Regions from separate parts of the Shewanella septentrionalis genome, predicted to be linked through region 1. Evidence: riboswitches for the same ligand, from Rfam matches in the RefSeq annotation. Region 1 holds a riboswitch; the other holds the start of a gene.

The links. Region 1 has a riboswitch for lysine ahead of NE536_RS00240 (Na+/H+ antiporter NhaC family protein). Riboswitches for the same ligand answer to the same signal wherever they lie in the genome.
Region 2: linked by a shared signal. The riboswitch ahead of lysC (lysine-sensitive aspartokinase 3) and the one ahead of NE536_RS00240 (Na+/H+ antiporter NhaC family protein) in region 1 are both predicted to bind lysine.

What each region holds. Positions count from the first base shown of each region.
Region 1 covers NZ_JAMTCC010000001.1:50,298-55,987, reverse strand. Annotated here, with positions in the region: gene NE536_RS00250 (electron transfer flavoprotein subunit beta/FixA family protein) at 1-719, shown strand, start outside; gene NE536_RS00245 (electron transfer flavoprotein subunit alpha/FixB family protein) at 720-1,646, shown strand; lysine riboswitch at 1,742-1,938, shown strand; gene NE536_RS00240 (Na+/H+ antiporter NhaC family protein) at 2,018-3,580, shown strand; gene NE536_RS22900 (GGDEF domain-containing protein) at 3,989-4,888, shown strand; gene NE536_RS00230 (M3 family metallopeptidase) at 5,180-5,690, opposite strand, start outside.
Region 2 covers NZ_JAMTCC010000035.1:44,419-50,108, forward strand. Annotated here, with positions in the region: gene NE536_RS17840 (zinc transporter ZntB) at 29-994, shown strand; gene NE536_RS17845 (succinylglutamate desuccinylase/aspartoacylase family protein) at 1,098-2,219, opposite strand; gene lysC (lysine-sensitive aspartokinase 3) at 2,221-3,576, opposite strand; lysine riboswitch at 3,727-3,901, opposite strand; gene NE536_RS17855 (DUF3293 domain-containing protein) at 4,003-4,437, opposite strand; gene arcA (two-component system response regulator ArcA) at 5,026-5,690, shown strand, end outside.

The DNA of each region.
Region 1 (5,690 bases):
TTGATGCCAATGTGAAGGTCAGGGTCAAAGCTGACAATACAAGTGTTGACACCGCAAACCTGAAAATGGCGTTGAACCCTTTTTGTGAAATCGCAGTAGAAGAAGCGGTTCGTTTAAAAGAAGCGGGTAGCGCTACTGAAGTGGTTGTTGTCAGTATTGGTAATAAAGCCGTTCAAGAACAATTGCGTACTGCGCTCGCATTAGGTGCAGACCGTGCGATCCATATCGATACTGAAGACGAACTGGTGCCAGTATCTATCGCCAAATTGCTCAAAGCGGTACAAGACAAAGAACAAGCTGAACTGGTGATTTTTGGTAAGCAATCTATCGATGGCGATAACAATCAAACTGGTCAAATGTTCGCGGCGCTGATGGATATGCCACAGGCGACCTTTGCTTCTGAGATCAAATTAGAAGGTCATTCTGTGCAAGTCGCTCGCGAAGTTGACGGTGGTATGCAAACCTTACTTATGCCGCTGCCTGCAGTTGTGACTGCCGATCTACGTTTGAACGAACCTCGTTATGCTTCACTGCCTAACATTATGAAAGCCAAGCGTAAGCCATTAGAAGTCTTTACTGTGGCCGACTTAGGCGTGACATTAAAGAGTCACCAAACGGTTGTGAAGGTCACTCCGCCAGCAGAACGTAAAGCAGGCATCATGGTAGCGTCGGTAGCTGAGCTAGTTGAAAAGTTAAAAAATGAAGCGAAGGTGATCTAAATGGCCATTTTAGTATTAGCTGAACATGATAATGCCGCACTGAAACTCGATACGGCAAAAATCGTCACTGCCGCCCGCGCTATTGGCGATGAAGTGCACGTATTGGTTGCGGGTCACCAATGTGGCGCGGTTGTCCAAGCTGCACAAGCGCTACAAGGCGTTAGCCAAGTGCTCGTTGCCGATGCCAGCGTGTATGAAGCGCATTTAGCGGAAAATTTTGCCAAATTGCTGGTGGACTTAGCGCCAAACTATGGCCACATTCTGGCTTCTGCTTCGAGCTTAGGTAAGGACACGCTTCCGCGTGTGGCTGCATTATTAGATGTTGCGCAAATCTCTGAAGTCATTACCGTCGTCAGTGCGGATACTTTTGTGCGCCCTGTGTATGCGGGTAACGCCTTAGCGACAGTGCAAAGCCATGATGCCATCAAAGTGATGACAGTGCGCGCCAGTGCCTTTGATGCTGCACCAGAAGGTAACAGCGCGGCTGTGACGACACTCGATAAAGTGTTTGAAGCGAGAACTCAGTTTGTTTCTCAATCTTTGACGGTATCTGCTCGTCCAGAATTAGGTAATGCTGGCATTATCGTATCTGGCGGCCGCGGAATGGGTAGTGGTGAAAACTTCGGCATGTTAGAGCAGCTTGCTGACAAGCTCGGTGCTGCGGTTGGCGCATCACGCGCAGCCGTTGACGCGGGTTTTGTGCCTAACGATTTACAAGTGGGTCAAACTGGTAAGATTGTGGCGCCTAATCTCTATATTGCCGTGGGTATTTCTGGCGCGATTCAACATTTAGCGGGCATGAAAGACGCGAAAGTTATCGTTGCTATCAACAAAGACGCTGAAGCGCCTATTTTCCAAGTTGCCGATTATGGCTTAGTTGCGGACTTATTTGAGGCGGTTCCTGAGCTGATCACAAGTCTCGGTTGATTTAATCTGTGATCTGGGTCACATTAAGTGGCTTTGCGGTAGCATCTGCTAAGCCGCTTATGTTTTTATGTGCCTCACGCCCGCGTACGGGCGTTCTTAGAAGTAGAGGCGCGCCAAATATTAGTAGTGATCAGTAGGGTGATTCCGTTGATCGATTGCGAAAGGATTTGGTGCCGAAGTGGTTCGATTTATCACGATCAACTGCTGGGGTTGCACTTAATAGGTGCAACACTGCCATAGTATTTTCCGATACGGATGTTGGAAATAGTTACTATGGAGCGCTACTGATAGGACAGGTGACCTTGGGTATCTATTGCCTTTCCCCACCAGTTCAGTCGCCCTCCATTCGTATTTAACGAAGATAATAATCAATGACTGTTATGAATTATGCCGATTCGGCACTTTCCTTGCTGCCGCCTGCGGTGGCTATTGTGTTGGCGATCTTAACTCGCCGTGTACTGCTTTCTTTGGGGTTAGGTATTTTAATTGGTGCTTTATTGCTCAATCAATTTTCACCTGTAGCGACGGGTGAATTTGTATTTAATGGCGTTAAAGGACTTTTTTGGACGGGCGAAGGCCTTAATTCGTGGAACTTATATATTCTCGGTTTCTTAATTGTACTGGGAATGATCACAGCGTTAATTACCGTCAGTGGCAGCGCGCGGGCTTTTGCCGATTGGGCGCGTTTACATATACGTAATAAACGTGACGCTAAACTATTAACCATGTTTTTAGGTTGTGTGGTTTTTATTGACGACTATTTCAATAGCTTAGTCGTAGGTTCGGTCGCTAGACCTGTTACCGACCGTTATTATATTTCCCGCGCTAAGTTAGCTTATTTATTAGATTCGACTGCCGCTCCTGTGTGCGTTATTTCTCCTGTATCAAGTTGGGGCGCCTATATTATTGCGCTTATTGGTGGAATATTAACGGCCCACGGTTTTGCTGATACGGGTCATTTGAGTATTTTTATTCAAATGATCCCAATGAATTTCTACGCAATCTTCTCTTTGTTATTATTACTTTTCGTAGTTTTTATGGGATTAGATGTTGGGCCAATGCGCGAGCATGAACTCAATGCCCAACGTGGTAATTTATACGATGAGTCAAAGGGATTACCGCCAGGGGCGAATGCGGATTTACCCGAAGCCGAAACCGGTAAGATCTTAGGCTTATTCCTGCCAATTACTGTGCTGGTATTTGCGACCCTGTATTTTATGATCAACAGTGGCGCTCAAGTACTTGCCGCTGAAGGGATTGAATTTAATATTATTTCAGCGTTTGAGAAAACCGATGTCAGTTCATCCCTTTTCTTTGGTGCATTAATCGGTTTAGCGATTTCGCTGATATTGAATTTAGTCCAAGGCGTTGAGAAATCAATGATAGTCAAAGGCATAGTGCAGGGCGCTCGCTCTATGCTGCCAGCGATTTATATCCTGTTATTTGCTTGGACTATCGCAGGCGTGATTGGCCAGCTCGAAACTGGTAAGTTTATGGCGAGTCTCGCGACGGGCAATATTCCGTTCGCGTTTTTGCCAGCGCTTATGTTTGTGTTAGCGGGTATTACTGCGTTCTCAACCGGTACTAGCTGGGGCACGTTCGGTATCATGTTGCCGATTGCTGCGGATATGGCGATGGGAAGTCACACTGGCATGATGTTACCTATGCTTGCCTCTGTGCTGGCGGGCGCGGTATTTGGCGATCACTGTTCACCGATTTCCGATACCACGATTTTGTCGTCTACGGGCGCGAGTTGTCACCATATCGACCATGTGGTCACTCAGCTACCGTATGCATTGATTGCGGCGTTTATTAGCTTAACGGGTTATGTGGTACTTGGATTTACTGAATCAGTCTCCGCGGGTTTAGTCGCGTGTGCGCTAGTATTTGTGCTCAGTGTTATTGTGCTGAAAATTAAGTCTAAAAGTGTTTAACACGTAAGTTACGACTATTTTTATTTTAAACATGTAGGCGCAATACCAGTATTTTGAATCTAGAGTTTTGTAACATTGCGAATGCATAAGCATTAAGGCACAAGCTAAGGTTTGTGCCTTTTTTCATCTATAATGAAACGGGTTATGAATAGTAAAGGATAAGTGTGCGACCTAAAAATCATGATGACTACCAGCAGGATGCACTTATTGAGTTCAATCGGGATATCACTTGGCGCATGTTTACTGGTGCCCTCATTTATGTTGCCTGCTGGAGCTGTATTGTTATTCCTTACAATGTGCTATTAGGCAATATTATTCCTTGGGAATTGATGTGGGTATGTTTTGCATTCTTGGCGTCATCTGGCGTCATCTGGCGTAATTCGTTTGAGTTTTGTATATGATTTTTATGTGAAATCTAAGAAAGATCCGCATACCAATCGTTTAGGGCTTTATGTGGGATTGTTAGCCAATAGTGCCACTTGGAGTGGAGTGACTGCTTTTATTGTCTACCATCCAGAGTTTGAGTCTATGGGTCATTTCATTATGGTTATTTTTGGCATTTTATATGCCTTTATTAGCCTGAGTCTCTGTATCGATAAAGTGCAATTACGCATTTACCTCATTAGCTATATTTTGCCCATTTCGATTGCTTATTTTACCAAACAGGGGAGTGATAATGTGTATATTGCCTGTTTGCTATGGGCCTCTACAGTACCTGTTTATAGGATCGCTATGATGCACCATAGGGAATATTGGTCTTTGTTTCATCAGGCGTATTTGTTAAAAAACTACTCGGCTAAGCTCGCCGAATTGGCTCGTACCGATGACTTAACGGGTTTAATGAATCAGCGTAGTTTCAATCAGATTTTTGAACAAGAGATCCAGCAGGCAGTAGAGTCTCGTCAAAGCTATGGCTTACTTCTTGTCGATATTGACCATTTTAAAATGATCAATGACTCTTATGGACATTTGACAGGTGATCATTGTTTAAGCCAAATTGGTCTCATTTTAAATAGATTAATCGAGGATAATATAAAGGTTGCACGCTATGGCGGTGAAGAGTTTGTGATTCTATTGCCTAATGCAACTGAGGAAAAAGCGTTGGCGTTAGCTGAAACGATTCGCCAAAACTTGTCTGCGAGTGTTTTTCGTTTTATAGAGCGTGAGTTTACGATCACTGTTAGCGTTGGGGTGGCTGTCACTTATCCACAGCAGATAACGGATGCACAGCGATTATTTCAATTTGCAGATGAGGCTATGTATGCTGCCAAAGCAGCGGGACGTAATCGGGTTGCGTTATACCAATAATTTTTAGTATCTATATGATTATTAAGGTATAAATTGCTTTTAATCCGCTCTTTATTTGCCTTGCAGGCACACTCTTTACGTGTTGCATTGACTTAAAGGGATATGGCCATTTAAGTCAGTGCGTCTTGGATTCAAATGTCACTGATGCTCTGAATTGGTTAGATATTTAAGGTGATTGGTCTTAAACATAGCGGTGATAAGAAGAACTAAAAAAACAGCCAACAAATTGTTGGCTGAAGATTTATCGCCTAAAGGCATTCAATTGAGTGAAATTAGCTTGTTAGCATTAATTTAAATATTGCTATCTAGCCCGCGGCGTTTTAGCAATCCTTGTGTCGTTGGCTCTTGTCCACGGAAGTTTTTGTAGGCTTCCATTGGCGCTATGCTATTGCCCACTTCACGAATGGTTTTGCGGTACTTCATGCCGATTTCACGATTGAGCCCGCCTTGGGTTTGAACATAGGCAAAGGCATCCGCCGCTAAAATCTCACTCCACATATACGCGTAATAACTTGCCGAGTAACCGCCGGGGAAGGCATGGGCAAAATAGGTCGACTTATAACGCGGCGGTACGGCGCTGATATTTAAGCCGTGCTTTCTCAGGGCATTGGCTTCAAAGGTGGCCACATCTTGCAGTGGTGCATCTGGGCTTAATGAATGCCACTCCATATCCACTAATGCGGCGGCCATGTATTCCAGTGTGTCGAAACCTTGGTTAAAGCTGCCGGATTTCAACAGTTTTTGCAGTAGTTCATCGGGAATGGGTTTGCCGGTTTCATAGTGTTTAGCGTAGTTGGCCAAC
Region 2 (5,690 bases), on a different contig from region 1:
TGATTTTGAAAGTTATATGGAATGCGATATGCACGAAGGATTTATCTACAGTTTAGTGCTAAGCGGCGCCCAAGCGGGTTCCACCTTAAGCTTAGAACAGATCGAAAAATGGGATCCGCAGGATGGTCTACTCTGGTTGCACCTTCGCTATCGCAATAAAAAGGCGCGCCACTGGATACTCAATAGCGGCCTGCCGAAGGTCGAGAGTGATGCTCTACTCGCCCAAGATACTCGCCCCCGCGCCGTTATCGCCGGCGAAGGCATATTGCTCGCGTTACGCGGCGTCAACCTCAACCCCAATTCAGCTCCCGAAGACATGGTTGCCGTGCGTATTTATGCCGATAAACAGCGGATCATATCCACCTGCGATCGCGAGTTACAGTCGGTCAAAGATGTCGCCGAGCTGATCCTTGAGGGCAATGGGCCTGCAACTACGGGCGACTTTATCGTCGCTGTCTGCGAGCGACTCACTAACCGTAAAGTCGAGTTCATCGATAAGTTAGAAGAACAACTCTCTGATTTAGAAGAGCTCGTTGTCTCAGGCAATGTAAAAGACTTACGCACCGATATCGCTGAACTGCGCCGCCAAACTGTCGCCATTCGCCGCTATTTAGCGCCCCAACGTGAAGCCTTTTCAAAAATGATTTCCGAGCAAGTTAGTCTGTTTAACGATTCGGAGCGACTTAAACTCAGGGAAACAAACGATAAGCTTATCCGTACCATTGAAGATCTCGATGCCCTGCGCGATAGGGCGAATGTGACTCAGGAAGAATTACTCAGTCAACAATCGGAGCAGCTCAATAAGCGCTTATATTTCTTATCTTTAGTGTCAGCCATCTTCTTACCATTGGGTTTTTTAACGGGCTTACTCGGAGTCAATATTGGCGGCATACCGGGCGCCGACAACACTTGGGCCTTCGCCACCTTCTGCGGCATATTAATCTCACTCGTCGCCCTACAAATGGCGCTGTTTTATCGATTTAAGTGGTTATAGCCACCTTAAAAACAACAACGCCAATCGATTAGGATTGGCGTTGTTTTCGTTCATTCTTATAAGCTGAATGTTGTGAGCTAATGCTTATGCTCTAAGCGGGCGATTATGTCGTCGGCAACTCAAACACATGAGTCATGACTTTATAAAGCTCTGTCCCTTGGTGCACAGATGCCGAAGCAAAGTGCAAAATCGGCACGCAGTCCTGCGGCAAACTGACCGTCTTTAGCTCATCTGCCGTACCGTATAAATCCATTCGCAGTAAATTTACTAAGGGCTGTCCCGCAGCCAGTGGTTCACCCACTGGAGCGAGGTATTCCACTAACCCTGAACTTGGTGCGTGATACTTTTTATAGTCTTTAAGGTAACAACCAAAGCGCTGCATTTTAGCGGGGTCAACGGTTTCAGCGATCACGCCGCGGTGGCTTAAATACGCCAAAATCCCTTGGGCATCAACCAACGCATCCTCAAGACAGACGCGCTCTTGGCTCGCCAATTCTAAGGTTAACGCTGACACAGCAACGGCTAAATCTCGCCCCTGCGCTTTTGCAAAATCACTTAATTGCCACCAAGGACAAAACGCCGCCTCATCCATAGCACCACCAAAGGTGTTGGGGATAACAAGCGTATAAGGGATCAACAAAAACTGCGCGGCAGCTAAGTCATATTCAGGACAATACAAATGCTTACAGGATTTAGGCCCCGTGTGTAGATCGAGCACTATATCCGCGCCGTGGGCCATAATCTGCAGATTAACCGCAAGCCTATGGCCAGTAGTAATGCCCCATTCATGCCGTAATTTTTGCTGACAGGCTTCAACCAAAGTACTGCGATAAGCTTGGATCAGCTCGTTATCACTCAGCTTAGCATGTTCGCTATACCAAGTCGGCAAATCGATAGCATGATTCAAGTACTCACGATTCCAGTTCGCCCCCGTAATAGGGTCAAATCGGCCGAGGGTAAACTCACCACTTTTTTGGTTGATCCCAAGAGGATTGGCTAATGGTACTAAGGTGATTTCACCGCGGATGTCACAGAGTTCGAGCTGCTTCATCAACTGATAAATCACCGCATTACCTTGCACTTCAGCGCCGTGGACATTGGCCTGAATATACACTTTGGGGCCAGTCGCCTTATCGTCGCTCGGCTTAAAATGGTAAATAGGCAAGGTAAGCGCTTGCCCTGCGGCAAGCTCGCCAATTTGCAGAGACGATGTTGTCGGCAGCATATTAAGCGCCTTCGAACAGATTTTGATGCAGCGATTTCACCACTTGCGCCGCTTCCGATTCTGCCACTAACACACACAGATTATGTGGGCTGGCGCCTTGGCAAATCATCCGCACATTGTGTGGTTCTAACACTTCAAACACACGGCGACAAATACCCGGCGTGGTCGCAATGCGGTTACCGATAATCGCCACTAAGGCTAATCCATCTTCGACGCGCACCCGGCAATGCTGTGATAATTCTTGCAACAATGCCTCACTCAACAAACCTTGGCCACTTGAATCTGAGCCAGTTTTATCGAGGGTTAGAGACACGTTCACTTCTGAGGTGGTAATTAAATCCACACTGATCTTATGTCGCACCAATGTCGCAAAGGTTTCCGCTAAAAAGCCCTGTGCATGCAACATTTGCAAGCTGTGAAGATTTAACAGCGTTTGATCGCGGCGCAAAGCCACAGCGCGGAATACGGGCGCATCTTCCACTTGATGACGGATCCAAGTCCCGCCCTTTTCAGGCTCTTTACTTGAACCCACAAACACTTGAATTTGCTGACGAACGGCAGGAAGAATGGTCGCAGGATGCAATACCTTGGCACCAAAGGTCGCCATCTCGGCGGCTTCATTAAAGCTGATCTCGGCAATCGGAAAGGCATTGGGCGCAAGGCGAGGATCGGTTGTATAAATCCCTGCGACATCGGTCCAAATCTCGACCGCTGAGGCGCGTAGCGCTTCGGCTAACAGCGCAGCAGAATAATCACTACCACCGCGGCCTAATGTGGTCGTTTGACCTGCTTCATCGGCACCGATAAAGCCTTGTGTGACAATCACTTGTTCCGCTAATAGTGGCTGAAGATAATCACGAGCTAAAGTCGCAATCTGCTCAACCTGAGGTTCCGCGCGGCCAAAGTGGCTGTCGGTACGTAATACTCGGCGTACATCGAAGGCGCTGGAGTTAACACCTTTCTCGCGGATGACTGCTGAAAACAACGCCGAAGAACATTGCTCACCGAGGGACAACAACTCATCCATGGTCGCTTTGCTGCGTTGTGATGCGAGCGCGTCACTCAATACTGACATGCGACTCAATAATTTATCTAATGCGGCGGCCACATCGTTAGGACGACCGAGCTTATCTAAAATCGCATATTGAATTTGGGCAATTTGTTTTAATCGCTGTAATCGACCATCGTCGTTGATGGATTCTTGCGTCAATTCAACTAACAGATTAGTCACGCCACTCGATGCGCTGACCACGACTAAACGGCAATGAGGATTGGCTAACACTATGTCGGCACAGCGATTCATAGCGTTATAGTCGGCGACTGAGGTGCCACCAAATTTTGCGACAACGAGGGACATTAGCGCACCTCCGTGAAACACGTAGGGCAACAAATAAATGCAGATTGAATAAGATATTGATTAACTAACATGATCACACTCCGAACTGACTTCGTTCGAAGAGCCTGGTGCTCAATGATAACGCACCCCAAAAGAAGGGAAACAGCAATCGTCACCAGAAGCTCTCCACCAATTACAGGTGACAATCGTCAGGATTCAGCCTGATCGACCGACATAAACATGCAGCAACCATATCTATGCCTCGGCGTTAATCTCCCTCATCAGTCATCGCTGGAGTTTGTGCTCCTCTGACCGACTACCTAGTTAACGCTCCTCTTCTGTTCCTTTCCTAGGGAAAGGGACGAAAAAAGTAGCAATAAACCCCTAATGAAGTCAATGCTAATTTCATAACAAATGAATAATTTAAATAAAATCTTTTGAAAACAACTAAGTGCTTAAATCGGGCAACTCGTATACCAGCTGCACATAATCACTAAATTTGCCTAAACACACTTCATCATGTCCGGCCAAAGTGCAAGGCACTAAGCTCACCTCCCCTTGTTCGACTACATAAATCGCGTACTGATTAAATTTCTTCCCCAATTGCAACGCCATCGTTCTATCGATAAACACGGCCCAGCTTTTTTCCATGTGGGATAAATCCGGCGCCGCGCCCACTAAAGCACGATAGGGACTGCCGAGTAATTCAATTTCACGGAGAAGTTGGCGATCGAGTAAACGGTTTTGACTGGGAGAAAGCAGCTTTGAAGCGGGATTATGAGCAGTAATAACAGCAAAGGAAAAATCACAGGATAATGCTTGAGTCAGCAAAAATAACGGCGCTTGGTAACATTGCCACAAATCTTGAGTCGTATTGTCCATTGGTAGTCTAATCGAAAAATGAACCCAGGCTAGTGTAGCAGAGTGATTGTAAAATCCAAAGAGGCGTGAACTGGCTCACAGGAATCGCAAATACATTAGTTATACTAATCAATAGCTAAAGTAAATATCATGGTAAAAAACCCGACTCACCTAAAATTTGTTAACATTTCATTTGTTAACAAATGACTAAAACGAGTACAATGTACGTACTGGTGAGTTGAAACAGATTGAGCAAGATGCTTATCGTTCAATACAGTTTGTTACATATATCGCTTTAAGTAACGTGAACTGACCGGGCATCTGTTTAAAATGTGTTCTACATTTGATTTGTCTTTTAAACATTTAAAAAAAACAATAGTTAAGGAACTTATTCTAACTATTGCTTATCGAAGTTGGTACTGATTACGTTTTCTCGTATTACACTTAAACGTGCACTTAATCTACATCCAGATATAGATGTCACCTTAAAGATTTTCCTTTTGAGCACAAAGCAGTTCAAGGAAGTATCAACGCTTTTATGAATATAAGAGCCCGAAGTAAGTTGCTCTTATTGGTTAGTATAAACTGATTAAAATTTAGGTAAATAATATGCAAAATCCGCACATTCTGATCGTTGAAGATGAAGCCGTTACCCGTAACACGCTGAGAAGTATTTTCGAGGCAGAAGGGTATGTGGTAACTGAGGCCAATGATGGCGCAGAAATGCATAAGGCTATGCAGGAAAACAAAATTAACTTGGTCGTTATGGACATTAACTTGCCAGGCAAGAATGGCCTGTTGTTGGCACGTGAACTACGTGAAATCAACAACATCGGTCTGATCTTCCTGACAGGTCGTGACAACGAAGTCGACAAAATCCTTGGGCTTGAAATTGGCGCGGACGATTATATTACCAAGCCGTTCAACCCACGTGAATTGACGATTCGTGCTCGTAACCTTCTGACTCGCGTCAACAGCGCTGGTGCCGAAGTCGAAGAAAAGAGCTCAGTAGAATACTATCGCTTCAACGATTGGAGCTTAGAGATCAACAGCCGTTCATTAGTGAGCCCACAGGGTGAATCTTACAAACTGCCACGTAGCGAATTCCGCGCTATGCTGCACTTTGTTGAAAACCCAGGCAAAATTTTGACTCGTGCCGATCTACTGATGAAAATGACTGGCCGTGAACTTAAGCCACACGATCGTACTGTAGACGTGACTATCCGTCGTATCCGCAAGCATTTCGAAAGCTTGCCAGATACGCCAGAAATCAT